3 regions of the Kitasatospora sp. NPDC058048 genome follow, and region 2 is predicted to be linked to each of the others. Evidence: riboswitches for the same ligand, from Rfam matches in the RefSeq annotation. Region 2 holds a riboswitch; each other region holds the start of a gene.

Region 1 (2,253 bases), on a different contig from region 2:
GACCCGCCCGACCGCCGGACCGGCCGGACGCTGACCGTCCGACAGCATGGCGCGCCGGAGCGGCCCCGCGAGCGGGCCGACGGCCCGCCGGAGCGGTCGGGTTGACGCCGCGTTCGACCGGTCGAACGGCGCCCCGGAACCGCCGGACGGGCGGGGCACGACCGGGCACGACCGGGCGGGTCCGGAACGGCAGCGGCCGGCCCGGCCGTACGAGGAGGTCCTCGTGCGGCCGGGCCGGCCTGGGCGTGTCCCGCGCCCATGTCCGCCGTGCGGCGATCACCCGGTCGAGCGGTCACCCGACATGACCATCCCGGAGGATCGATTCGCCCCGCAGCAGCGGTGGTTCAGAAACCCTCGGGGCTCAGCGGCCCCGGGTCAGAGCGCGACGCCGTGCGCGCGCAGGTAGGCGACCGGGTTGATGTCCGAGCCGTACTCCGAGCCGTTGCGGATCTCGAAGTGCAGGTGCGGGCCGGTCACGTTGCCGGTGGCGCCGGAGAGGCCGATCTGCTGGCCGACGGTGACGGTCTGACCGATCCTCACGCCGATCGAGGAGAGGTGCGCGTACTCGGCGTAGTGGCCGTCGGCGAGCTTGATCTCGACCTCGTTGCCGTAGGCGCCGCCGTTGCCGGCCTTGACCACGACGCCGTTGGCGACGGCGCGCAGCGGGGTGCCGGTGGAGGCGACGAAGTCCTGGCCGGTGTGGTGGCCGGAGGCCCACATCGAGCCGGCCACGCCGTAGGCGGTGCCGAGCTTCGCGTTGGCCAGCGGGGCGACGAAGCCGGAGGTGGCGGCGGCGACCGGAGTGGCGGTCACGACCGGGGCCGGAGCGGCGACCTGCAGCTGGGTCTGGAGCTGGGCGGAGGGCTTGGCGGCCTCGGTCTTCACCTGGACCTGGGCCTGCGGCTTGGCGGCCTGGGTCGCCGGAGCGGCCGGCTGGGCGGGCTTCGCCGGGGCGGCCGGCTGGGCCGGGGCGGCGTCGGCGGCCGGCGCGGCGGCGTGGCCCGACAGCGCGAGCTGCTGGCCCGGGAAGATCAGGTTCGGGTTGGCGCCGACGACCGAGCGGTTCTGCTCGTACAGCGCGTGCCAGCCGCCCTCGACGTTCTTGGCGTCGGCGATCTTGGACAGGGTGTCGCCGCTGACGACGCGGTAGCTCTCCTGCGCGGCCGGGGCGGCCGGGGCAGCGGCCGGCGCGGCCGACTTGGCGTCCGTGGAGGCGGGGGCCTGCGCGGCCGGGGCGGCCGGAACGGTGTGGGCCTGGGCGCTCACCGCGGTGACGAGCGGGAGGGCGAAGGAGACACCGGTGACGGCGGTCGCGATGCCGATACGGGCGGCGCGGGGCAGGGCGATACGACGAGCCTGAGCAGGCATGGAATTTTCCTCTCCGACGCCTGCGAGGTGAGCTGTCGGGTTCGGGCTGGAGTTGCCCGGCCGCATGCGCGGCTTCACCCCTAGCCGGTCCTGGACGCCCGCGCCCTGAGGCGCGAACTCCGGTCCGGCGACTTACCTGTGGGTCCCCCGCTCCTGCCGTACAGAGTTCGTTTCGAACCACCGGGCAGCGGCAGGACTCGGCGTTCCACCCGGGGGATCCGTCCGGACTGGCCGGGCGGTCGCTGAACTAAAACCCATCCGTTCGGGTGAAGCAATGTCGATCTTTGAAAGGGCAACCATCTCCCCCGTTCCGGTGACCCTCCGCAGACCGGACCCCACGGTGCGTACACAACCCATTCACCCCCCGCCACTGATCCACGACCCTGCGCCGAGATCGGCGACGGACCGCAGCCACCCGTTCACGCACCGCCGACCGTCAACACACCCACCGGTGACCCTTGTCACGTGCGCCCCGGCAGCGCAGGATTCGCCCGTGGCCACCTCCGAGGCCGGCACCCTGCGCCTGGGCACCGCGCAGGGTCGCTGGGTACTACTGGCGACCGTGCTCGGCTCCAGCATGGCGATGCTCGACGGCACCGTGGTGAACGTCGCCCTGCCCCGGATCGGCGCCGACCTCGGCGCCTCCCTGGCGTCCCTGCAATGGACCCTGAACGCCTATCTGCTCACCCTGGCGGGCCTGATCCTGCTCGGCGGCGCGCTCGGCGACCGGTACGGGCGGCGCAAGGTCTTCCTGATCGGCGTGGTCTGGTTCGCCATCGCCTCCGCGGCCTGCGCCGCGGCGCCGAACATCCACGTGCTGATCGCCGCCCGCGCCGTCCAGGGCATCGGCGGGGCGCTGCTCACCCCCGGCTCGCTCGCCATGCT
Region 2 (2,253 bases):
CCAGCGGCATGTTGGTGACGGCCTCGTAGCGCACCGACGCGCCCGGCTTGGGCGCGTGCAGCACCTGGCCGTTGCCCGCGTAGATGCCGACGTGGTGGGCGTCGGTGTAGAAGATCAGCAGGTCGCCGGGCTGGGCCTGGGAGATGTCCGAGCCGATCCGGGTGCCCGCCGAGGCCTGCGCCTGCGAGGTGCGCGGCAGCGACACGCCCGCCTGGTTGAACGCCCAGACCATCAGGCCGGAGCAGTCGAAGGAGCCCGGGCCGGTGGCGCCCCAGACGTACGGGCTGCCGATCTTGGAGGCGGCGGCCGAGAGCGCGGCGGCACCGCGCGAGCTGCCCGGGGCCACCTTCACCGGGGAGGAGGCGGTCGAGCCGGTCGAGGCACTCGAGCCGGCCGCGAGGTCGCCGCGGCTGTTGTCGCGGGAGGCGCGGTCGGCCTGCTGCTGCTGGGCCTGGGCGGCGTCGGCCTTGGCCTTGGCGTCGGCCGCGGCCTTCTCCTCGGCCTGGCGCAGCGCCTGGCGCTCCTGCTCGGTCAGCGTGTTGAGCAGGTCCTGGGCCGCCTTCAGCTTGCCCTGGACCTCCTCCTTGGAGGTCTTCAGCTGCTGGGTGGTCGACTCCAGCTCGGCGAGCTTGCCCTGGGCCTCGTTGCGGTCCTGGTCGAGCTTGCGCTGCTGCTCCTGGAGCTCCTTCAGCTGACCCTTCTGGGTGCTGCCGGCCTGGTTCAGCGCGTCGGCCTGGCTGAGGAAGGTGTCCGGGCTGGAGGAGAACATCAGCTGGACGGTCGGGGATATGCCCCCGTTGCGGTACTGCTCGCCGGCGATCTCGGCCAGGCCGCCCTGGAGCTCGGTGACCTGGGCCTGCTGACGGGCCACCTGGTCCTGCATGCCGGAGACCTGCTTCTCCAGCTCCTGCTGCTTGGCCTGGGCCGCGTTGTAGTTCTCGGTCGCGATCTCGGCCTGCTCGTTGAGCTGGTCGACCTGCCCCTTGACCTGTTCCTTGGTCGGCTGCGGGTCGGCGTGGGCGCCTTGCGCGGAGAGGACGACGGCTGCCGCGGCGACACCGGTCAGGATCGAGACCCGGGCGCGGCCTGCGGGCTTGGGACGACGATGGGACGCCACGAAGGCGGACTCCTTCTTCCTACGTCCGCCTACCGGGTGAGCTGACGGGTTCGGGCCGGAAGCATGCCCTACGACGCCTCACGGCCGTTCCATCGGCCGACCTGGCGTCGATTCACCCCGGAGGAACGTGGTTCCCCGGCTCCGCTCCGCAGCGCCCCCAAAACACTGGGCTCCCCTGTCGGGCAGTCGCTTCGACCTGCCCCGCTGCCTCACGAACTCGACGGTAACCACCGCCGCCACCCTGGCTGGGCGATCGACAGTGCGGTGGTTCAGAGCACGACCCTAGTAACTGAACCGTGATCGGTTCAAATCCTTGTCAGAAAAAAGACCAAAGATTTCCCAAGTTCTGCTGTGAAAATGACCGATGGTGACCACCGGCACACAGAAGGCTGATCAGTTCTCAGCATGTGGCCGCGAAGGGGCGGAAAGCCGAACGCCACCCCCCGCACGAGGGGTGGCGCTTTTCACAGCCCCCGGAACGGCCCCGCGGGCGTGTCGGGCCGTCAGACCCGGCGGATGGTGTTGATCGACATCGCGTCGGCCTTCATCACCTTCACCACGTCACCGGTGTGCGGCGCGTGGACCACCATGCCGTTGCCGATGTACATCCCGACGTGGTGCATGTCGTTGCCGTAGATCACCAGGTCGCCCGGCTGGGCCTGGTCCAGCGACGGCACCCGGGTGCCGTAGTGGCCCTGCTCCTGCGAGGTGCGCGGCAGCGAGACGCCCGCCTGCCCGTACGCCCAGACCATCAGGCCCGAGCAGTCGAAGGTGGTCGAGCCGGTGGCGCCCCACACGTACGGCGAGCCCTGCTTGCCCATCGCCTTGGCCATCGCCACGGCCGCGTAGCCGCTGGCCGGCGGCAGGCTGCTGAGGTCGACCCGGTCGCTGCCGCGCGAGGCGCGGTCGTCCTGCGCCTGCTGGGCCTTCAGCGCGGCGCGGTCGGTGGCGCTCAGCGAGTTCAGCAGGTCCTGGGCGGCCTTCAGCTTGGTGTTGACGTCCGCCTTGGCCTGGTTCAGGTCCTTGGTGGTGGTGTCCAGCGAGGCGAGCACGGCGGAGGCCTCGACCTTCTCCTGGTCCAGCCGGCGCTGCTGGTCCAGCAGCCCCTTGAGCGCCTCGGCCTGGCTGCTGCTGGC
Region 3 (2,253 bases), on a different contig from region 2:
GCCGACCGCGCCCGGCTGTTCGCCATCGCGACCGCCGCGGACGGCGTGGTGCTGACCACCGTCGGCGGCGAGGACGCGGCCGCGGCGGCCGGTATCACCGGCGTGCTGCTGGCCGCCCGACTGGCCGTGCCGGTCGTCGCCGCCGCGCTCGACGTGCCCGGCTCGGTGGCCGCGGCCGTCAACCACCTCAGGGACACCGGCTCGCAGCGCCCGGCGCTGGCCCCGCTGGTGATCGGCCCGGAGGCGGACTCCGAACTGCTCGCCACCGCCGCCGAGGAGACCGGCTGCCCGTCGGCCGCGCCGCTGGGCTCGTACCCGTCGGTCGGCCAGCTGATCGCCTCCACCTACCTGGCGGCGCTGCCCGCGCCGTCCCCGGAGGACCTGGCACGGGCCGAGGCGGAGGCCGCGGCCGCCGCCGAGGCCGAGGGGGCCCTGGAGGGCGTCCGCGGCGCCCACGCGGCCTCCCAGGAGCCCGCAGGGCGGTAGTCGACGCCGCGCGCCGGTTCGCGCGCACCGAAGGGCCCGGAACGGCATGCGTTCCGGGCCCTTCGGTTTTGCTCCGCCCGCCCACGGCCGTCCCGCGGAAGTCGGACGGCAATGAAGTGGAATGTCCGTTCTGGCCTATTTGAAAGGAAATAGGAAACGCGGTCGCGGGCGCTCGCATCACTGCCGCCGCAGCATCCGCCGGGGCGCTCCGGCCCGCGATTCGACGCGCCGTCACACCACTTCTGAAGCGCTGCCAGTTGTGGGCTTCCGCAACAGGGTTGCCTGAAAACGATCATTTACGATCATGAAGAGCGGCAATTTTGGCAGTTCCCACTAAACCGTGATGCGCATCACAGCCGTTTGCAGTTTGAACTTAAGTCTGATTAACGTGCTCCCCGTTCGTGACCACACGAACCCGGTTCATCCGCGACGCCGAGTCCTGCCGTCGGATGTCCTGGCAGCGCGAAATCGCACCACGGCAGGAGCGGGGGACCCACAGGTAAGTCGCCCCGGACCGATCTCCGGAACGGTCCAGGGCTAGGGGTGAAGCCGCGCCCACAGCGCGGCCGGGCAACTCCAGCCCGAATCCGACAGCTCACCTCGCAGGCGTGGGAGAGGACCGCGTCTTCATGCTGCCCACCAACGGCACTCGTCTGTCCAGCCGCACCCATCGCGTGATCGCCGCCCTCGGCGTCGCGGGCGTCGGCCTCACCGTCCCCTGCATCGCCTCCGGCACCGCCTCCGCCGCCACCGTCGCCACCTGGGACAAGGTCGCCCAGTGCGAGAGCGGCGGCAACTGGAGCATCAACACGGGCAACGGCTTCTACGGCGGCCTCCAGTTCACCTCCAGCACCTGGTCCGCCTTCGGCGGCAGCGCCTTCGCGGCGCGCGCCGACCTGGCCACCAAGGACCAGCAGATCGCCGTCGCCGAGAAGGTCCTCGCCTCGCAGGGCCCCGGCGCCTGGCCGGTGTGCTCGGTCCAGGCCGGCCTCACCAAGGGCGGCGCCGCGGCCGCCGTCGACACCTCGGCGGGCTCCACCGCCGGCTCGACCGCCGCCAAGCCCGCGCAGCCCGCCCAGAGCGCCAAGCCGGCCGCCCCGGCCGCCAAGCCCGCTCCGCAGACCCAGGCCCCGGCCGCCAAGCCCGCCGCGCCCGCCCAGGACGGCACGCAGGCCGGCACCGACTCCGCCGCCTCCGGAAACCGGAGCGACTGGGTCCAGAAGCGCCAGCAGCAGGCCCAGAACGGCGACTACACCGTGGTCGAGGGCGACTGGCTGTCCGCGATCGCCGACCAGCACAAGGTGCAGGGCGGCTGGCAGCGGCTGTACGAGCTCAACCGCGGCACCCTGACCGAGGGTCCGGACAGCATCTACCCGGGCCAGCAGCTGTCCTTCGGCGGCAACGGCCAGGCCCAGGCCGGCCAGTCCGCCACCGGCAAGTCCGGCTCGGACTTCACCTGGTTCGACCGCTCGCAGAAGTCCGGCCAGTCCGCGAACGGCGGTGCCGTGAACGCCCAGCCGACCGCGCAGGCCCAGACCCCGGCCGCCAAGCCGTCCACCAAGCCGGCTGCCAAGCCCGCTCCGCAGACCCAGGCTCCGGCCCAGACCCAGGCTCCGGCCGCCACCGGCAGCATGGCCGCCGCGGTCTCCTTCGCCGAGTCGAAGGTCGGTCAGGCGTACGTCTACGGCGGCACCGGCAACGGTGGCTGGGACTGCTCCGGCCTGACCCAGGCCGCGCTGCGCGCCGCGGGCGTCTCCGTCCCGCGCG

Evidence for each region. A riboswitch is a leader RNA that binds a small molecule or an ion and turns the genes downstream of it on or off. The one in region 2 is predicted to bind cyclic di-AMP.
Region 1: another riboswitch for cyclic di-AMP. It lies ahead of ACFVVA_RS11605 (peptidoglycan DD-metalloendopeptidase family protein); the one in region 2 lies ahead of ACFVVA_RS14285 (NlpC/P60 family protein).
Region 3: another riboswitch for cyclic di-AMP. It lies ahead of ACFVVA_RS03715 (transglycosylase family protein); the one in region 2 lies ahead of ACFVVA_RS14285 (NlpC/P60 family protein).

What each region holds. Positions count from the first base shown of each region.
Region 1 is NZ_JBHVRT010000008.1:249,392-251,644, forward strand. It holds gene ACFVVA_RS11605 (peptidoglycan DD-metalloendopeptidase family protein) at 376-1,368, opposite strand; cyclic di-AMP (ydaO/yuaA leader) riboswitch at 1,371-1,571, opposite strand; gene ACFVVA_RS11610 (MFS transporter) at 1,862-2,253, shown strand, end outside.
Region 2 is NZ_JBHVRT010000011.1:11,846-14,098, forward strand. It holds gene ACFVVA_RS14285 (NlpC/P60 family protein) at 1-1,117, opposite strand, end outside; cyclic di-AMP (ydaO/yuaA leader) riboswitch at 1,128-1,281, opposite strand; gene ACFVVA_RS14290 (NlpC/P60 family protein) at 1,621-2,253, opposite strand, start outside.
Region 3 is NZ_JBHVRT010000002.1:384,735-386,987, reverse strand. It holds gene ACFVVA_RS03720 (hypothetical protein) at 1-486, shown strand, start outside; cyclic di-AMP (ydaO/yuaA leader) riboswitch at 938-1,108, shown strand; gene ACFVVA_RS03715 (transglycosylase family protein) at 1,095-2,253, shown strand, end outside.